DNA from 3 places in the Methylocystis bryophila genome. Region 3 is predicted to be linked to each of the others. Evidence: predicted binding sites of a transcription regulator. Region 3 holds the regulator's gene; each other region holds the start of a gene.
What was found. Region 3 encodes LexA, which represses DNA repair genes until DNA is damaged. Its sites were predicted from a motif close to TGTTCNNNNTGTGTTCNG; they were not measured.
Positions count from the first base shown of each region.

Region 1: a site for LexA is predicted at 5,627-5,644, ahead of recA (recombinase RecA). Genes of this name have one in related genera too.
Region 2: a site for LexA is predicted at 4,999-5,016, ahead of QMG80_RS03075 (metallopeptidase family protein). Genes of this name have one in related genera too.

Region 1 covers NZ_AP027149.1:85,835-92,608, reverse strand. Annotated here, with positions in the region: gene QMG80_RS00450 (alpha/beta hydrolase) at 1-256, shown strand, start outside; gene QMG80_RS00445 (glutathione S-transferase family protein) at 223-939, opposite strand; gene hspQ (heat shock protein HspQ) at 1,071-1,403, opposite strand; gene QMG80_RS00435 (DUF1737 domain-containing protein) at 1,606-1,812, shown strand; gene recO (DNA repair protein RecO) at 1,952-2,674, shown strand; gene QMG80_RS00425 (DUF2865 domain-containing protein) at 2,681-3,607, opposite strand; gene QMG80_RS00420 (response regulator) at 3,685-4,086, opposite strand; gene QMG80_RS00415 (hypothetical protein) at 4,185-5,252, opposite strand; gene recA (recombinase RecA) at 5,729-6,774, shown strand, end outside.
Region 2 covers NZ_AP027149.1:661,472-668,245, forward strand. Annotated here, with positions in the region: gene def (peptide deformylase) at 1-441, shown strand, start outside; gene fmt (methionyl-tRNA formyltransferase) at 447-1,373, shown strand; gene QMG80_RS03060 (hypothetical protein) at 1,546-2,658, shown strand; gene QMG80_RS03065 (VOC family protein) at 2,825-3,238, opposite strand; gene leuC (3-isopropylmalate dehydratase large subunit) at 3,441-4,859, shown strand; gene QMG80_RS03075 (metallopeptidase family protein) at 5,023-5,469, shown strand; gene dnaJ (molecular chaperone DnaJ) at 5,923-6,774, shown strand, end outside.
Region 3 covers NZ_AP027149.1:2,465,041-2,471,814, forward strand. Annotated here, with positions in the region: gene QMG80_RS11525 (glutathione S-transferase) at 1-127, shown strand, start outside; gene lysM (peptidoglycan-binding protein LysM) at 174-737, opposite strand; gene QMG80_RS11535 (outer membrane beta-barrel protein) at 967-1,647, opposite strand; gene QMG80_RS11540 (SDR family oxidoreductase) at 1,974-2,741, shown strand; gene QMG80_RS11545 (NADPH-dependent FMN reductase) at 2,798-3,349, shown strand; gene QMG80_RS11550 (restriction endonuclease) at 3,483-4,022, shown strand; gene lexA (transcriptional repressor LexA) at 4,267-4,974, shown strand; gene QMG80_RS11560 (hypothetical protein) at 5,003-5,923, opposite strand; gene QMG80_RS11565 (YhdP family protein) at 6,316-6,774, shown strand, end outside.

The DNA of each region.
Region 1 (6,774 bases), 2.2 Mb from region 3:
CGGGCAGATGCGCTCATATGCGCCGGTGCGCATTCTGCAAGGCGTTCGGGATGAGGCCGTGCCCTGGCGTCACGCCTTTCGTGTCGCCGAGAAGCTCGCCGCCGATCCGGTCGTCGTGACGCTCGTGGCGGAGGGCGATCATCGGCTCTCGCGTCCCGAAGACCTGGAGCAGCTCGCTCAAACGCTGGAGCGTCTCGAAGCCGAGGCCTCGAGCGGAGCGGCCTACGCACGCGCTTCAGCGATATCGGGGAAATAGGTCTTCAGGATCCGATCGCGATAGGCGACGAGGTTGGGCGCTTTCTCCGCCGCCGCGCGCAGAGGCGACTCCCAGTTCGGCGCGAGGGTCGCTGCGATGAAAGCGAAAAAAGTCGCGTCGGCGCCGCAGGGCTCCTCGCCGAAGAAATAGGGCTTGTCGCCGAGGAGCGTCGCGAGCGTCTCGCCGTCGCGAATCCCGAGTTGCGTCACTTCTTCGTCCGTGTAACGGCCCGTTCCCTGGGCGTAGAGCGCCTTGCGAATCCTGCCGCGCACGACATGGCGCAGAAGGGGGCGCGCAAAAGCCGGCGCCCGATCGAAAAACCTCGCGGGACCGCGCGCGAAATTGGCGTCGTCGAGCCACCGCCCGCGCACGCCGATCCAGTAGAGATGGTCCTCGCACATCTTTTCGGCGGCCCAGGCGATCGCGCGCTGCTCCGCGGTGAGCCCCCGGTCGAGATCAATGCCGCGAGTCTTCTCGATGTGCCAACGGATGAATGTCGAATCCGCGACGATCACGCCGTCATCGTCGATATAGGGAAGCTTGCCCTTTGGGGCGCGCTGAAGGCCGGAGCGGTCCTCGACATAGTCGAGGCCGGCGAGCTTCAGGAGCAGCATCGTCTTGATGACAAAAGGGCTGAAATCCGGCAGGCCGGGTCCGCGACCGAAGCAGTAGAGCGTGATCATTTCGGCGGCGCCCTGACATTGGTTGCTGCCACGACCGCAGGAGCGAGCGGTGACGCTGGTTCACCTTTTGGATCGCTTCGCCACGCTCGCGATGACGCGGCTGCCTCAGATGTTAGCCGAGCTCCAAGACACTAATGGCGGCTGCCCGTTCGCACCCGATAGACGCCGTCATCGGCGCGGGTGAAGGTTTCCTCGACCTGCGGATGGCGCACGGGGTCGCCCGAGGTGTCGATCACGAGATTCTGCTCGGAAACATAAGCCACATATTCGGTGTCGGCGTTTTCGGCGAACAGATGATAGAAGGGCTGATCCTTGCGCGGCCTGACTTCCTCGGGGATCGACAGCCACCATTCCTCCGTGTTGGAGAACACGGGATCGACATCGTAGATGACGCCGCGGAACGGATAGCGGCGGTGACGCACGACCTGCCCGATCCCAAATTTGGCGATGCTGTGTATCGGCATGGCGCTCGACGTGGATTATGGCCCCTTCTTCAAGAAATTGGTAACGCGAAGGCCCCGGCCCGTCAACGGCGTCGACGCGTGAAGAGCGGAAGCTTTGGCCAAGCTCGGGCCTCCTGCGCCTTACGCTTTCGGGGCGATCCGTATAATCTTCCGCCAGGAGCAGATTCGCGCGAGGAGAAACATGTCCAAGGCGCAAAAGACCCTGACAGTCTATCGCTATCTAACCGGCCCCGACGACGCATCGTTCTGCCATCGCGTGACCCAGGCGCTCAGCGACGGATGGTCTCTCTACGGCTCGCCGACGCTGACTTTCGACACGGCCAACGGACGCGTGATCTGCGGCCAGGCCGTGACCAAAGATTTGGAGGGCCGCGAATATTCGCCTGAGCTGAAGCTCTCGGAACTCTAGATCACGCTGCGTTCCGGCGAATCGCAAAATTCTGTCAGCTTATGCGGAATTCGCGCTAGATGACGCGGCAAGGAGATGCGGGATTGTATATAAATGCCGCTTGACCAGAATATCCTGAGCTAGACGCGTAGGCGGCCCCATGCAGTGGCGGGACGAAGGCTTCGTCATCGGCGCGCGCCGTCATGGCGAGACGTCGGCGCTCATCGAATTGATGACGCGCGCGCATGGCCGTCATCTCGGCTTGGTGCGCGGCGGCGCGAGCAAATCCATCCGCGTCGCGCTTCAACCCGGCAATGACGTCGACGCCGTCTGGCGCGCCCGCCTCCCCGACCAACTCGGCGTCTTCGTCGTCGAGCCGGTGCGCACGCGCGCGGCGGCGCTTATCGATCACGGCCATGCGCTGCATGGCGTCGGGCATCTCTGCGCGCTGCTGCGCCTCTTGCCGGAACGCGATCCGCATCCCGAAATCTGCGAGATGGCGCGCGCGATCGCCGATGTGCTCGTGGTCAAGGAACGCGCGCCGGCGCTTCTCGCCCATTTCGAGATCGCTTTGCTGAGCGCCTTGGGCTTCGGTCTCGACCTCGAGACTTGCGCGCTCACCGGCGCGCGCGACGATCTCGTCTATGTGTCGCCGAAGAGCGGCCGCGCCGTCTCGCGAGAGGCCGGCTCGCCCTGGCGAGCAAAGCTCTTGGCCTTTCCGGCCTTTCTGCGCGGCGAGCCCTGCGCTTCGACGCCGAGCGGCGAGGAGCTTGCCGCGGCCTTCCGCCTCACGGGCCATTTTCTGCGTCGCGACGTCTTCGATCCGCGCGGCGCGCCGATGCCGCATGCGCGGGAACTCTACGTCAAAGCCGTCACCGCCTGATCCGCCTCAGGGTCGGCGGTCGAGCTCGCTATGCGCGCGGGCGGGGCGAAGCTTCACCATCTTATCTATCGCGGTCAGCGCGCCGCGATAGGCGGGCGAGACGGCGTTCGTGCGGGCGAGCGAGAGGAATTCGCTTGTCCGGTGTGGGAGCGCGCCGCGCCCCAGGAAGACCTGCACGCCCTCTTCGGTGACCACCATGTCGCCTTGGCGCAAGGTCGGGTCGGAGAGCAGCGCCTTCGCGTCGTTCTTCGAGCTCGAGGCGACGTGGCAGCCGCAGCTCGCCGGCTTGGCGTCGCGTTCTCTGAACTTTGCAAGCAGCTGCGCGTAAGACTCGCCGCGGTGGGCCTCTTTCGCCTTGTCGACGTCCTCGACGCCGGGAGGCAAGACGAAAAGCTTCGTCTCGGCGTCCGGGCAGGCCGCGTTGCAGACGGCCTCGCGCGACGCGGCGTTGTAGCCGGCGTAGGCCGCGGCTCTGCCGAAGGAATAGCCGTCGCAGGCGCGCACGCAAATGGTTCTTGTGAAGAGTGGCGTGGAGAACGCCGCCCCGGGAGGGAGCGCCGCCGAATAGGCGGATTTATGCAAGACGGAGGAGAGGTTCTGAGGGTCTGAGGCCACCGTCCAAGCGCCGAGCCAATGGCGCCCATGACCCTCGCCCAGGCGTGCGGCGCGCGATCTGCGCGGGTGTCGCCGATGCGCCCAATGCTCGCCGCCTCCCCCGCGCGGATAGCCGTAATCCCCATAGCCGGAATCGGAGCCGCCGAAGTCGTCGAAGAAGAAAGCCCAGGCGCGGCTGTGAGGCGCGTCAAACGCCAGCAGAGCGAGCAGCGCCAGGAGGCCTGCGAGACGGAGCGACAGCCTTTGGCGACCACGAAAGAGGCGCGAGAGGCCGGCGCGCGCTGGCGCGAGGCAGAGCGGAGGGAAACGCGTGGGCATCGGCCAAGGTCCAGTTTTGCGAGCCGGCCTTCAATGAGTGCTTTCTTATCGCGCGTCCGATTGGTTTCAAGCTGCGATCAAGAATCGAGCGCATTTTGCAGGGACTGCAGGATCTCCTCGATGTAGAACGGTTTCTCGACCACCGGACGATCGAGAAAGGCCTCAGGCAGCCCCGCTCGACCGCAGCCCGTAGCGAATACGAACGGCTTTCCGCGCGCGACGAGCGTTTCTGCGACCGGATCGATCTTCCGGTCGCCAACATTCACGTCGAGCAACGCGATATCGAGGGCGGTCGAGGCGGCGAGCAGCAGGGCGTCATCGAGAGCGCCGGCGACGCCGGCGATGACGAGGCCTTGCTCGGTGAGCATCTCCTCGAGCGCGATCGCAATGTAGGGGTTGTCTTCGACAATCAGAATTCGCAATCCTTGCAGACCGACGGTCTGGGGATTCGAAGGGCTCGAGTCGATGGGTTCTGCCATGGCCGATCGTTCGGACTCCTCCCCCGAAGGTCCTGCGGCGTCGAGTCAACGGCCTCGGCGCCGCTCTTCGAGCACAACGAGACGCGTTGCGCCGCGCCTTACTTTTTCAAGGGCGCCTTCCCCTTGCCGTCGCCGCTTGTGGCCGCGGGCGGGGTGGGCGAGGCGGCCGCTGGCGCAGTCTTGCTCGCCGCTGTCGCCGCCGGGGCTTCGCTGGCGGCTGCCGACGCTTCCGCGGCCGGCGGCGCTTTCGGCGCGACGTCAGGCAGAGCCATGATCCGCTCGAGATCCCCTTCGTAACGCACTTTCAGATCGGCCGGCGGCTTCTCGGTGGCCTTCTCGCGAGCGACCTCATTGAGGAGCATGCGCTTGGCAAGCTGCGCCGCCGGCTCGCCGGTGAGAGGCTGCGGCTTGATTTCCTTCACCACGAAGAACACGCCCGATCCGCCGCGCGCCGTGAAGAACACATTGTCCGCGGCCTTTTTCTGCATCATGTCGAAGGCTTCGGGCGGCATCTCGCCGCTGCCGAGCTCGCTTTCGCCGCGGTTGAACGGGACGTTGTGGCTCTTTAGCAGTTGCAGCACCTGATCGAGCGTTTTGGCGTCCTTGGCCGCCTCCGGAATCTGCTTTGTGGAGGCGTTCAGCGGAAAGACGATCTGCTCAATCTCAATGACTTGGCGCTTGGCGAACATCATCGGGTGGTCGGCCTGATAGGCCTCGATCCGCGAGCCCGAGAGAGATGTGTCGGCGACCGCTCTCTGCAGATACAGGCTTGCGAGCAATTGCTCGCGCTGGCGCTGCGCCTCGACGAGGAAGCCCGGATCCCGGTCGAGCTTTTCCGCCAGCGCCTTTTGCACGAGATATTTTCGCTGCACGAGCTCTCGCACGAAGCGCTTCGTGATCTGATCGTCGGGCTTCTCTTTATCCTTGCCTAGCGGCACGCCCGCGAGGCGCATCTCATTGGCGAGCTCATAGGCTTTGATTTCGTCATTGCCGACGGTCGCAATGGTGGGGGCCGCCGGCATTTGCGGCGCCGCCGCCTTTTCTCCGGGCTTGTCCTTCGTATCGCCGCAGCCCGTCAGGAACAGAGCGGCGGTCACGCCGAGGGCCAGCGCGGCGCGGCTCGGTTGCAAATGGAACAGATGGAGACTTTTCGAACGGAAGGTCATGCGTCGCTCCTTTTCGCGGGACGGGAAGCTTCGTTCTCGCGGCGGCGTGCTTCGATGGGTCTTCGCTTTGCGGCGAGGTTTCCGGGGGGCCTTGAACTAATGGTCAAAGATGCCTCCCCTAAGGGCTGGCGAGGCCGTTCGAATCGGGAACCTCAGACTCCCTTTCGCCTGCGCCGCGATCTGTGTCAACGCGACGCATGGCCTCGCTTTGCTCTCTGTCGGTCCGGCGTCGTTTTTTCGTCGCGCCGGAAACCCCGCCTTGCCCGCGGCTCACGCGATCGGGCGGTCGGAGGAGCTCGAATGCGGCCGCAACTTCTTTCTCCCCGATCCGAGAGAGAAAGTCGTGAACGAAAGTAGAATCTGAGCTTGTCAAAAAGAACAAAGCATGCACAATGCGCTCGACGGTCCGGGCTTTTTTTCGATTTCCGCCCGCCGTTGCGCCGCCCGCGTTCTCCATGTCAGAAGGATTTTTCGCCGTGAGCCCAGCCAATCTCCGCCTTGTGGAAGGAACCTCCGTGGACAAGACCAAGGCGCTCGACGCCGCGCTCTCGCAGATCGAGCGCGCCTTCGGCAAAGGCTCGATCATGCGCCTCGGCAAGAACCAGAAGCCGGTCGAGATCGAGACCGTCTCCACAGGCTCGCTGGGGCTCGACATCGCGCTCGGCGTCGGCGGCCTGCCGCGCGGGCGCATCGTCGAGATCTACGGGCCGGAGTCTTCGGGCAAGACGACGCTGACGCTGCATGTGATCGCCGAGGCGCAGAAGGCGGGCGGCGTTTGCGCCTTCGTCGACGCCGAGCATGCGCTCGATCCCATCTACGCCAAGAAGCTCGGGGTGCAGCTCGACGAGCTGCTGATCTCGCAGCCCGACACGGGCGAGCAGGCGCTGGAGATCACGGACACGCTGGTGCGCTCGGGGGCGGTCGACGTGCTGGTCGTGGACTCGGTTGCGGCGCTGACGCCGCGCGCGGAAATCGAGGGGGAGATGGGCGAGGTGCAGCCGGGCCTGCAAGCGCGGCTGATGAGCCAGGCCCTGCGCAAGCTCACCGCCTCGATCTCTCGCTCGAACACGCTCGTGATTTTCATCAATCAGATCCGCATGAAGATCGGCGTGATGTATGGCTCGCCGGAGACGACGACGGGCGGCAATGCGCTGAAGTTCTACGCCTCGGTGCGGCTCGACATTCGCCGGATCGGGGCGATCAAGGACCGCGACGAGGCGGTGGGCAATCAGACGCGCGTGAAGGTCGTCAAGAACAAGGTGGCGCCGCCGTTCAAGCAGGTCGAGTTCGACATCATGTATGGCGAGGGCATCTCGAAGGTCGGGGAGCTCGTGGATCTCGGCGTGAAGGCGGGCGTCGTGGATAAGTCGGGCGCTTGGTTTTCCTACGATAGCCAGCGGCTGGGGCAGGGGCGCGAGAACGCCAAGAACTACCTCAAGCAGAACCCGGCGGCGGCCGCCAAAATCGAACAGGCGATCCGCGCCAACGCCGGCGTCGTCGCCGAGAAAATTCTCGAGGACGA
Region 2 (6,774 bases), 1.8 Mb from region 3:
CTGGAGACGATGTACGAGGCTCCCGGCGTCGGCCTCGCGGCGATCCAGGTCGGCCACGCCAAGAGAATCGTGACGATCGACATCACCAAGAAGGAAGAGGAGCCGCGCGCGCCGCTCTTCCTGATCAACCCGCAGATCGTCTGGGCGAGCGAGGAGCTTTCAACCTATAACGAAGGTTGCCTTTCCGTACCAGAATATTTTGAGGATGTGCAGCGTCCGGCGCGTGTGCGCCTGCGCCACATCGACCGCCAGGGCGTCGAGCAGGAAATCGAGGCGGAGGGACTGCTCGCGACCGTCGTGCAGCACGAGCTCGACCACCTCGAAGGCGGGCTCTTCATCGACCATCTCTCGCGGCTGAAACGCGAGCGTGTCGTCAAGAAATTCACCAAGGCCGCGCGACACGAGGCGCGCGCCGTGGAGCGCCAGCCGGAAGACGCGTGACGCGGATGCGGGTCGCCTTTATGGGCACGCCGGTTTTCGCGACCGGCTTGCTGCGGGAGCTCTATGATCGCGGCCATGCGATCGTCGCGGTCTACACGCAGCCGGCCCGGCCGGCGGGCCGCGGCATGGAGCTCAAAAAGTCGCCCGTTCACCTCCTCGCCGAGAGCCTCGGATTGCAGGTGCTCACCCCCAAGAGCCTGCGGTCCAGAGAGGAGCAGGCGGTTTTCGCGGCGCTTGACGTCGATGTCGCCGTCGTCGCGGCCTATGGGCTGATTCTGCCGCGCGAGATCCTCAATGCGCCGAAATACGGCTGCCTCAATCTGCACGGCTCTCTATTGCCGCGCTGGCGCGGCGCGGCGCCGATCCAGCGCGCGATCATGGCGGGCGACGCAGAAAGCGGCGTCGGCGTGATGCGCATGGAGGAAGGGCTCGACACCGGCCCCGTGGCGACGCAAGCGCGCGTGGCGATTCCCCAGGACATGACGGCGGGCGAGCTGCATGACGCGCTCGCCCAGGCCGGCGCGCCGCTAATGGCCGACGCGCTGGAGGCGCTCCAGCAGGGGACGCTCATCTTCACGCCGCAGGACGACGCCCGCGCGGTCTATGCGGCGAAGATCGAGAAAGGCGAAGCGCGTATCGACTGGCGGCGGTCCGCGAAAGACTTGCATAATCTCGTTCGCGGCCTCGCGCCATTTCCCGGAGCCTTTTTCGAAGCCGACCTCGGCCAGGGCCTGGATCGGGTCAAGGTTTTGAAGACGCGAGTCGAGGCGGCGAAGGGTGAGCCGGGAGAAGCGCTCGACGACGAAGGGCTCATCGCTTGCGGCGACGGCGCCTTGCGTCTCCTGCGCGTGCAGCGCTCCGGCAAAGGCCCGATGGATTTTGCTGAATTCGCGCGCGGGCGCAGCCTCTCGCGCGGCGCGCGGCTGGCGTAGCGCGCGCCAAAGAAGCGCAAAGCGGCCTTTGAAAAAGAGCAGTTTCGATCAGAGAGATTGCGAGCGCATTCGATTGCGTGTCTCCTGAACGGCGCTTTGCCAAGCCGCATCGCCACTAACGTGGAGAGGCCTATATGCTGCGACGCGGCAATCCGATTTTCAGGAGATGAGAATGTTGCAAGTAGACTTCACCTCGCCCCTCTCTATCTTCGAAATTCCGCCTGACTTCGTCGAGCCCGCCTTGCGTATCCTTCGCTTGTCGAACGCTGCGCTCGACGCCTATTTTTACGACGTCGGCGTGCTGATGACAGAGCTCTTATGGCGAGGAGAGCTTGTCTGGACCGCGCCCGCGCCCGTGCTGTTGGCGCTCGGCATGCCGGAGGCGCCGCTTGCAATTGAAGCAGCGGGTCTTGGCGTGCTCGACCTCGGCGCCTTGAGCAATCCAGAAGGCTGCATACTCGTGGTCGACTCTGCGAAGGCGCCCTTCGTCACGCGCTTCGATCGCGTCGACGATTTCATCGTCTGGCTGAGAAGCGCCGGAACCGATGTCAGAACCGTCACCATCACCGGCGTCGGCAGCTCGGCGCTGGGCTCGGCGGCATTCGCATGGAACGCCTCGATGGCGCTTGGCCAGCGCGTCGCGGCGATCGTGCCCGGCTACGGCGTCGCCGACGTCATCTGCCAGGGGCTCGGCGGCTGGTATGGATTCGGCGTCCTGGGCTGGCTCGAAGGCTTGGCGCATCGATGGGTCGCCATCGCTTCGCCTCTCGTCGCATGCTTGGGCAAGAACCTCGTACAGACCTTGCCGGACGCGCATCAGGGAGGCGCTGGCGCCGAGGCTTTTCTCACCGGCAACCCTGCTTCCGACGTGCTGCACGCCTTGCTGAACCACGCGCCGCAGATCTCAGTGCTGCTCGGCCACAGCAAGGGCGCTCTCGTCATCGAAAACGCAGTGCGCGCGGTCGATCCGAGCGTCTCCTCTCGGCTATGGGTGACAACCTTCGGCTGCCCCATCTCGGAGACGGCGCCGGTCAAGCGCTACATACAGTTCTTGGGGAATTTCGACGGCCTCGGCCTGCTGAATTCCTGGGGGCGTCTTCCCGAGATATGGATCCCCACAGACCACAGCACCAACACCGCGATCCCCTTCAGCATGCCCGTCGCAATTCTTTCCCGCCTCGCGCTGGCGTGTGAGGAAGCCTCGAGAACGTCGAAGCTCGCCGCCATTTCCAGCCTCCCGGCTTCCCAAAAGCGCATTGCGAGCGTCGTTTCCGGGGCGCGCTAGATCTCAGGCGGAAAGGCCGCAGAAAACGTGATCGATTCTAAAAGTTCAGCGCGCAATGCGGAAAACCATTGAATCCCCGCCCCGCCCTCATCCTTCGAGACGGCTCCTACGGAGCCTCCTCTGGACGAGGACTCGCGGGCAGGCGGCTTCACCCGATCGGCGCGGTTCATTTCTTCTTTTCGAGCGGCGCGTTCAAGATCCAGCGATGCCCGAAAGGGTCGCGTATCGACGCATAGCGTGTCCCCCAGAAAGTATTCGTCGGCTGAGTCTCGATCTTGGCGCCCAGAGACGAAGCGCGGGCGCAGACGTCGTCCACCTCTTTCGGCTCGTCATATTCCACGCTCACCGACATGGTCACCTGCTCGCCCGGCATTGGCGAGCGCGACTGGCCAAGCTCCAGAAAGGCGTCGGAGAGCATCACGGAGCCGCCGTTGATCAATAATTCGCAATGGGCGATGCGCAACCCGTCGAGGGAGGGCATTAGCGCCCTTTGCTTCGCCCCGAAGGCCGCCGTGTAAAACGCGATCGCCGCCGCCGCCGGCGTGACGGTGAGATAGGGAGCGATCCTAGGGCGGGTCATCTGGCGATTTTCCTCCTCTCGACTGAAACGCTCATGGCGCCCCTGGCGCCGCCGTCTTTCGCTTAGCTCGGCCCGAGGTTTTTGTCTTCCCCTCTTAACCGAGGGCGGTAGGCGGCCGAGAGGCTTTGCGAAATCGCTCCGGGCGCGTAAATAGCCTTCCAGACGAGGGCGTAGACGCCAGCCTGAGGAGAATTCTCACAAAATGTCAAAGAGTTCCAGCGCGCCGCGCACGATGTACGACAAGATCTTCGACGATCACGTCGTCGATCGCCAGGAAGACGGCGCCTGCCTTCTGTACATCGACCGCCATCTCGTTCACGAGGTCACGAGCCCGCAGGCCTTCGAGGGGCTGCGCACAAGCGGCAGGAAGCTGCGCTCGCCGCAGCGCACCCTCGCGGTCGTCGATCATAATGTGCCGACCACCGATCGCTCGCAGCCGATCGAGGATCCCGAAAGCCGCGCGCAGGTGGCGCAGCTTGCGGCGAATGCGAGCGAGTTCGGAGTCGAATATTACAATGAGCATGATCGCCGCCAGGGAGTCGTGCACATCGTCGGCCCCGAGCAGGGCTTCACCCTCCCTGGAACGACCATCGTCTGCGGCGACAGCCACACGTCGACGCACGGCGCCTTCGGCGCGCTCGCGCATGGCATTGGCACGTCGGAAGTCGAGCATGTGCTCGCGACTCAAACGCTCATCCAGAAGAAGGCCGCGAACATGCTGGTGCGTGTGGACGGCAAGCTCGCGCCCGGCGCGACCGCGAAGGACATCGTGCTCGCGATCATCGGCAAGATCGGCACGGCGGGCGGCACCGGGCATGTGATCGAATATGCCGGCGAGGCGATCCGCGACCTCTCGATGGAAGGCCGCATGACCGTCTGCAACATGTCGATCGAGGCGGGCGCCAGGGCCGGCATGGTCGCGCCGGACGAGAAGACCTTCGACTATCTCAAGGATCGGCCAAAGGCGCCGAAAGGAGCCGAATTCGACGCCGCGCGACGCTACTGGGAATCCTTGGCGAGCGACGAGGACGCGCATTTCGATCAGATCGTCACGCTCGACGCCGCGAATTTGCCTCCGATCCTCACTTGGGGCACGAGCCCCGAGGACGTGATCGCGATCGACGGCCGCGTGCCGACGCCAGACGACGCCGCCAGCCCCGGCAAGCGGGCCGCGATCCTGCGCGCGCTCGCCTATATGGGCCTCAGCGGCGGGGAGAAGCCCACGGAGATCGAGATCGACCGCGTCTTCATCGGTTCCTGCACGAATGGGCGGATCGAGGATTTGCGCGCCGCCGCGGAGATCGCGCGTGGCAAGCGTGTCAACGCGCGCGTCGCGGCGATGGTCGTGCCGGGCTCGGGACTGGTCAAGGCGCAGGCCGAGGCCGAGGGTCTCGACAAGATCTTCATCGACGCGGGCTTTGAATGGCGTGAGCCGGGCTGCTCCATGTGCCTCGCGATGAACCCCGATCGACTTGAGCCCGGCGAGCGATGCGCCTCGACGTCGAACCGCAATTTCGAGGGCCGGCAGGGCTTCAAAGGCCGCACCCACCTTGTCTCGCCGACGATGGCCGCGGCCGCCGCGATCGCCGGCCGCTTCGTCGACGTGCGGGAGTGGCTATGATGGGTCCCCTCCCCGGCCCTCCCCCGCATAGGGCGTCTTTAGACGCCCGTCTTATGACGGGCTGTGGCGGGAGAGGGGGTAGACTCGGGGATTTATCGAGACCGCTGATCGTTAGGGTCCGCTCTCCCGCTTGCGGGGGAGGGACAGGGAGGGAACACGCCCCATGACCGAGCCAAGCCCGGAACTGCCTTTCGCGGCGCTCAAGGCGCCGACGCTCGACGACATCGAAACGCTCGCGCGCGTCGCTTTCGCGAGCCTTCCTTCGCGCTTCACGGCCCCTTGCGAAGGGCTCGTCATCAGAGTCGAGGATTTTCCCGACGATGAGACGCTGGACGAGATGGAGTGCGAGAGCGAGTACGATCTGCTCGGCCTCTTTCGCGGAGCGGGGCTCACGCAAAGAGAGCATCTCGCGGAGACGGGCGACCAGCCCAATCTCGTTTGGCTCTATCGGCGTCCGATCATCGACTTTTGGGCGGATGGCGAGGAGACGCTGGCCGATATCGTCACGCACGTGCTTGTCCATGAGATCGGCCACCACTTCGGTTTCTCGGACGAGGACATGGAGGAGATCGAAGGGCGCGCGAGCCGGAACGCTTCGCCTGAAGATTGACGAGTCCTGCGGTTAGATTTTCGCTAGCGCGTTTCCCGCTCGAACGGAATCGTTCGAGCGATAAGGAATCGCGCCAATTCAAAAGTTTGGAGCATGTCCTGACGGGAAAACCGCTTCGCACTTTTCCGGGACATGCCCTAGGCGGCGCGGTTTCCGAGCGCGCGGCTTCTCTTCCAAATTTCTCGCATCGCGCTCTCATGCGAAGCTTCTCCGGTCGGCCGATGGCGGCGCGGCGCGGTTGACGCTTGTGGCATGGGACTCGCTGGACGCAGAGCCCTGCGCGTCAGGCAGGAGACGACGCCGCCGAGCCCGCTCTGGCGTTCGACTTGCTTAATCCTTACATCGGGCCTGCTGACAGACTGGCGAAACCTGCTATACCGCCGCCGTCTTCATAAATGCTGCGAGCGTGCCTTCAAAGCCCCGCGCGGGCGCAGGGATCAGACAACGACGGACATGGCCAAGCGCGACTATTACGAGACCCTCGGCGTTACGCGGACCGCGACGGAAGTCGAGATGAAAATCGCCTTCCGCAAGGCGGCCATGGAATGCCACCCCGACCGCAATCCCGGGGACAAGGCGGCCGAGGCGCGCTTCAAGGAGATCAACGAGGCCTATCAAGCGCTCTCCGATCCGCAGAAGCGGGCGGCCTATGATCGTTTTGGCCACTCCGCTTTCGAGCAAGGCGGCGGCATGGGCGGCTTCTCGGCCGAGGGCTTCGGCTCGATGGCCGATATTTTCGAAGACCTTTTCGGCGACGTGATGGGTCGGCGCGGCGGTCGCTCCGGCGGCCGCGAGCGCGGCTCGGATCTGCGCTACAATATGGAGATCACGCTCGAGGAGGCTTACACCGGCAAGACGGCGACGTTGAAGCTGCCCACCTCGACCACATGCGACGCCTGCGGCGGCTCCGGCGCGAAAAAGGGCTCCAAGCCCAAGACCTGCGCCACCTGCGCGGGGCATGGGCGCGTGCGCGCCCAGCAGGGCTTCTTCGCAATCGAACGCACCTGCCCGGCCTGCCAGGGCCGCGGCGAGATCATCGAGCAGCCCTGTCCCGCCTGCGCCGGCTCGGGACGCAAGACCTTGGAGCGCACGCTCTCCGTGAACATCCCGGCCGGCGTCGAGGACGGCACGCGCATCCGTCTTGCAGGCGAAGGCGAGGCGGGGCTGCGCGGCGGCCCCTCGGGGGATCTCTACATCTTCCTCTCGATCAAGCCGCACAGCTTCTTCCAGCGCGACGGCGCCGATCTCTATTGTCGCGTGCCCATATCAATGGTCCGCGCGGCGATCGGCGGCGAGATCGTCGTG
Region 3 (6,774 bases):
CGCCTGTGCGCTCGGCTATCTCGATCTGCGCTTCGGCGGCGCCTGGCGCACCGCTGCGCCGAAGCTCGTCGCCTGGCTGGACGCTTTTGCGCGCGAGACGCCCGCCTACGAGGCGACGAGGAGCTGAAGATTACGCGCGGCGACGCCGCGCGTAATCTCGCAGCGGGCGAGCTTCAAGTCGTCGGCGACTTCCAAACGACCTCCTCGCCCTTTTTCTCGGCAGAGGCGATCTCCTGCGGCGGCTTCCACTCGCCGGAAGAGGGGGCCGCGGCGGCCGCGCTCGGGTGAGCGAGATCTGGAATCCGCAGCACCTGACCTGGAAAGATGCGATTGGGATCCGTGAGCAAGGGACGATTGGCTTCAAAGATCTGCTGATACTTCGAACCCTGCCCATGGCCGTAGAATTGCTCTGCGATCGCCCACAAGCTGTCGCCCGATTTTACGGTGTAGAAGCGCGACTCGGCATGCGTCTGCCCCACGACGATGTTGTTGACGACCCGGGTGACCCCTTGCGTGTTTCCCACGGCCAGCGCCAGCTTCTCGGCCGCGGCTGTCGTCGCGGCCGAGCCGGACAGCGTCACCGTCGAGCCGTCGACCGCGATCTCCACGTTGGAGGCGTCGAGGCCGTGCCTCGCGATTTCGCCCTTCAGCGCCTCGGGCGAGGCGGCGCTCGTCTCGGTCGCGCCCGCAGGGGCCGGCGCGTCTTTTTTCTTACCGAAGAAATCAAGAATACCCATCTTGCGCTCCTTCGCTTGAAGACCGCGCGTCGCGGTCGCGAGCCTGCATCTAGAGCGCGCAAGCCTCGCGGCCATGACAAAAGCCAGGGTCGCTCACTTTTTGAGTCCTTCTCGGGCGAGTCGGCGCGCCTTCCTTCCGCTCGAGCTCGAGCGAGGAAGAATCGCGCTGGATCAACATGCCCTAGCGAGTTCCGATCGCAAAAGCCCGTCAACTCTCGAAGAATTCGTTCTAGAAGTGGTAGTTCACGCCAAGGCGCACCTGCGAATTATTGGAGCCGACCTGCAACGCCCAGGGAGAGTAGTTGAAGTAGGAGGTGGAGCCGAGCGACGTGAACAGATATTCGGCTTTCACCGAGATGTTGGGGATGACCAGATATTCAACGCCGGCGCCGAGCGCCCATCCGAGCTGATAGCTGGACTGCTGACCCCAGAAATTTCCCCACCAGACGTTCTGCATGTTTATCTCCGTGCGCCCGCCCGCGAGGCCGCCGGAGATAAAGAACAGCGCACGATCCATGGTGTAGCCGACGCGGCCGCGCAGCGTGAAGAGATCGTTCAAATTGCCCGAGGTCATGCGCCCCGGGTAGGGATAATTCGTCGCGCTGATGCCGGTGAAGTCGAAATCGGCTTCGGCGCCGATGAGAAAGTTCGGCGCGACCATGTAATTGTAGCCGCCCGTGAAGCCGAACTCGCCGCCCGACGGCTGGGCGAAGAGCCAATTCGCGTCGTCGGTGAACGAGCCCCAGCCATAACCGGCGTTGAGGCCCGCGTAAAAGCCTTGCCAGCGCGTGACCGGAACCGGCGCATAATAGTCGGCCGGCGCTTGGCGATAGGGCAGGTCGGCGGCGACGGCAGGGAGGGCTCCGAGCGCCAGGGGCGCCAACAGCGCCGCAAGAAACGCGTGTCTCATTTTGCTCAACTCCATGCTTTGTCTCCAGACGCGCTAGTCCTTGGGCGCGTCGCCCGGCTGAGCCGCAGCTCAGGGAACGAGGCTTCGATGTATAATCGTTCAGCTTAACGAGACCTTTCTGGAGCCGACTCTCATCGTTTGGTTAAAGTAACTATTTAGGAACTATGTAGTAAGAATTGTGTCGATAATGGGGTATATGGGCATGTATTCGTATTTATACTTTGTGCCGCCGCCGGGCGCCAGAATTTTTGGCTTGGTTTTCGGTTGATGATGGCTAATAAAGCGTCAATGTCGGCGAGGGCGCCGGCGGCGATTGCGGAGGATGGATGCAGGCGGCGGAGCAGAGCGGCCCGGTTCTCGTGACGGGGGCGGCGCGACGCATCGGCCTTGCGCTGGCTGAGGGTTTTGCGCGGGCCGGCCGGCCGGTCGTGCTGCACGCCTCTCCCCGATCGCAGGCGGCGGCGCGGGCCGCCGCCGAGAAGCTCGTGGCGCAAGGTTTCAGGGCCGAGGCTCTGGCCTGCGATCTCGCGCGCACAGGCGAGGCGCGCGAGCTGATCCCGCGCGCCGAGGCGCCTTTTGGACCGCTCGCGCTGCTCGTGAACAGCGCGGCGCTTTTTGAGCCCGATTCTGTGCAGAACTTCACGCCCGAGGCGCTCGAGCGGCATTTCGCGGTCAATCTTTTCGCGCCCGTGTTGCTCGGCCAGGCTTTTGCGGCCCGTTTGCCCGAGGGCGCCACGGGCGCCATCATCAACATGATTGATCAGCGGGCGCTTCGCCTCACCCCGCGCGACTTCACCTACACCCTCTCGAAATCCGCGCTGTGGACTGCAACCCGCACGATGGCGCAGGCTCTCGCCCCGCGCATCCGCGTCAACGCCATCGGACCCGGTCCGGCGCTGCCAAATCTCTATGCGGGCGAGGCGGGATTTGCGCGAGAGGCCGCCGGCGTCCCGTTGCAGCAGGCGATCACGCTCGAAAGCCTCGTTGATGCGGCGCTTTATCTGGCGCGAGCGCGGCACGTGACGGGCCAGATGATCGCGGTCGACAGCGGCCAGCACCTCGCCTGGCGCACGCCGGACGTCGAGGAAGACTGAGCCAGCACTACTTTAGGGAGGGGCCGCGGGGCCAACCCGAATAAGGGGCGATCATCATGAGCCAATTCTCGATTCTCGTTCTGATCGGCAGTCTTCGCCGCGATTCATACAACCGTAAGCTCGCGGGCGCCGTCGCGAAGCTCGCGCCGCCAGAATTCTCGTTCACGCAAGCGAAGATCGCCGATCTGCCGCTCTACAATCAGGATGACGACGCGGCGCAGGCAGACCCCGTGAAGCGTCTCAAGGGCGAGATCGCCGCCGCCGCTGGGCTGCTATTCGTCACGCCCGAATACAACCGCTCCATTCCCGGCGTGCTGAAGAATGCGATCGACCATGCCTCCCGCCCCTATGGGCAGAACGCTTTCGCGGGCAAGCCCACAGGGGTCATCGGGATCTCGGTCGGCGCGATCGGCACGGCCATCGCGCAGCAGCAATTGCGCAACGTGCTGGCCTATCTCGACGCGCCGACGCTCGGCCAGCCCGAGGTGTTTTTGCAGATGAAGGAAGGCCTGTTCGATGCAGCCGGCGACATCGGTGAGGGCAGCCGTTCTTTCCTGCAGGGCTGGATGGACCGATATGTCGCCTGGGTGAAAAAGCACGCGGGCTAGCTTGGCGCTTTCCCCAGGGATGCTCGCCAGGGCGCAATCGAAAGCTAACGCCTCCGGGTTTCAATGGCGGAGTTGTTCGCCGCGCCGATTCGCTCGCAAACGGGCGGGTCCCGGCCGCATTCGGTGAAGCTGCGTGAAGAGGGGGAATGAGGCGTCGCCCGAAAAGGGCAGGGAGAGAAGGCTCTGCCTTCTCTGGTTCGTCGTGTTCACCCTTCTCGCAGGCGGCTATTGGCCGAGCCGCCTCGGCCTCGCCTTTATGGCGCTCGCCTATCTCGGCGTTCTTCATCTTGCGATGCTCGTCTTTGACGAGGTGACCTCGCCGCAATTCCATGCGGACATGAGTCCGGAGGAGTTCGAGCGCTATTGCGCTTCGCTTCTGCGGGAGCGCAAATGGGACGCGCGCGTCACGCCGGCGAGCGGCGATCAGGGCGTGGACATCGTCGCCGACAAGCGCGGTCTGCGCATCGTCGTGCAGTGCAAGAAATATTCGAAGCCCGTCGGGAATCGCGCCGTGCAAGAAATCGTCGCCGGCATCGCCCACCGGGACGCGCAAAGGGGCGTCGTGGTCGCCACCGCCGGCTACACGGCCTCGGCCATAAAGCTTGCGGCCTCCAATGAGGTCCTGCTGCTCCATCACTCGGAGCTCCACAGGATTGATAGGCTGCTGCGGTGACGGCGCCGCCAGCGTTTGCCTTTGCGAGATTCTCGCGAGCGCTCAACCCGCGTCGCTTCCGCGCGGAAGGGCTGATCTGGCCGTTGGCGGATTTCAGCAGGGGATGCGGCGACTCATCCGGCTCATTATGCAATTGCGGAACGCAGCGCGAACGGTTATGCTTCGTTCATGATTTGTTTATGGAGGCCGGTTATGCGGAGCGGACGGCGGCGTCACGCTTCGCCGCCTCTGGGGGCCAAACGCAATGCTCACGAGAAAACAGAGCGATCTTCTGCGCTTCATCCATGAGCGTTTGAAGGAGACTGGCGTTCCGCCTTCATTCGACGAAATGAAGGACGCGCTCGATCTGCGCTCGAAGTCGGGGATCCATCGGCTGATCTTGGCGCTCGAGGAGCGCGGCTTCATCCGCAGGCTTCCCAACCGCGCCCGCGCCCTCGAGGTGCTGCGGCTGCCCGAATCGGCGACGCCGCAGAGCGCCATCCGCGCCAAGAAGTTCTCGCCGAGCGTCATCGAAGGGAATCTCGGCCGGGTGCGCGCCTTGCAGGAACGCGAGGATGAGGAGGCGGAGGTGAACGTCGCGATCCCCGTCATGGGCCGAATCGCCGCCGGCACGCCGATCTCCGCCATTCAGTCGCGCAGCCACACGATCAGCCTGCCGCCCGATCTCCTGAGCTCGGGAGAGCATTTTGCGCTCGAGGTGCGCGGCGATTCAATGATCGAGGCGGGCATTCTCGACGGCGACACAGTCGTCATTCGCAAGCAGGAGCAGGCGGAGACCGGCGACATCGTCGTCGCGCTGATCGACGACGAGGAGGCGACGTTGAAGCGACTGCGCAAGCGCGGCGCCTCGATCGCGCTCGAAGCCGCCAATCCCGCCTATGAAACGCGCATCTTCGGCCCTGATCGCGTCCGCATTCAGGGCAAGCTCGTGAGCCTGTTACGAAAATATTGAAGCGAAGGGGGGGGCGCTCAAATCGGCCCTACTCGCGCGTGGCGCGCAAGACGTTTCTCGTGAAGGCCGGTCCGATGCGGTTGTCGACGATTTCCTCGGCGTAGGTCGCGGAGCCGTCGTCGAGCGAGAGGCGCACCGTCGTCGTGATCGTCAGGCTGGCGCGCGAATATTCGGCGAGCGTTTCCGCGGAAGCTTCGGGGCGCCTGGCCGCGAGCTCCTTTGTCTCGCGGTCGATGACCTCCCGCCAGGCTTCGGTCAAGGCGTTGGAGTCGAAGACCTTGGTCGAGGTGAAGGTGACGAAGCCGTGGGCTTCGTCCTTGTCGTAGCGCGTTGTGAGCTTGATGGGCACGCTGGCCCCGTTGCTGTGGCCTTCAGCGTTGGCGGTCTGGGGCATGCCGAGATCGGCTTCGCGTTCTTCGGGTGTCTGCGCTTCGGCGAAAAGGCGGGCCGCTGGCGCGATCACATCCATCGGGAAGAGGGAGCCCGGCTGCAACCGCGGCAGGAGGGACTGCAGCCGTTCCTTGGCGGGGTCGTCGCTTTTCAGCCCCTCGATGCGCGTCTCGACGGCCTTGCGCATCGCGTCGAGATTGTCGATCTTCTTCGCCGCGCCGCGCGGATCGGTCTCGACCTCGATCATGTCGGCGCCGAAGGCCTGGATGCGGTCACGAAAGATCTCGGTGAGACTGGGCTGTCCCGGCGGCGGTTCCTTGGGCGTGAGCCGCCAGCGCATCTTGAAGCCGCTGAGCGTGGGTTCGAGCACGGTCAGGCTGTTGGTGAACTCTCCCCGCACGCTTTTCTCGCCGGCCCTCGTCAGACCGTGCGAATCGGCGCTTGTCTCGATCTCGACGCGGTAGACGCGCTCCACGCCGATCTTGGGGCGATAGGCCGGAAGGCGCGTCGTCAGCTCCACGGCCAAGGCTGAATGCCCGCCGGCAAGGGCGAGCGCCACGAGAGAGAATCCCGCCAAACTTGAGAGGCTTTTGCGATGGAAGTCCGCTCGAGCGCCTTGATTCTGGCGCGCCTTCCCGCCCCCTGCGCAGCTGCGTTCGAGGGACAGACGCGCGAGGAGGGCGTAGCAGCTTCTTCTGGGGAGCTTGACCATATTCTCATTCGGACGTCGGGCCGCCGCCTTCAGACCTATCCCATTCAGCGCGCGGACGCTACAAGCGGGGGCGGCCTTCGGCGGAAGACGAAACGCCGCGACTGGCGCGTTTTTTCATTTGGGCGCCTTGGTTTCGGCCAAGCGCGCGGCCATGATGGGGATCGGGGAGAGCTCCGGCGGTGGCGTCCCGGACGAATCGGGGCGCAGCCCGCAACGCGCGGGGAACGAAGGCGGCTTTTTTGAGCGAGAACGACGCCGCGGACCATGAATTCCGTCGCAGAGGCATCTGCGCCCTCTGCGACGCGTTGCCCACGCCGCGTCTTTCGCACGGGCTCCGCCGAACGGCGCGCTTTTACTGCGGCGTCGGGCTCCTCATCGTGCTCCTGATGAGCCTCGGGGTCGGCGCTTTCCTGTTCTCGCTGGCGCGCGGTCCGATCGCTCTTTCCTGGCTCGCGCCGGTCATCGTCGAGTCGCTCGATGAACTCTACGGCCGACGCTACGAGTTTGGCCTGAGGAATGTGGCGCTCGCCGACACGTCGCATGGACCGACGCTCTTCGCGGAAGGACTCACGGTCAAATCCGCGGGTCGGACCGTGGTCGCCGCCCCGCGTGCGGAATTCTCCGTCGATTTCCTGGGCCTTCTTGCCGGCCGCGTGACGCCGAAGAGGATCGAGGCGCTCGACCTCGAGTTGCGACTC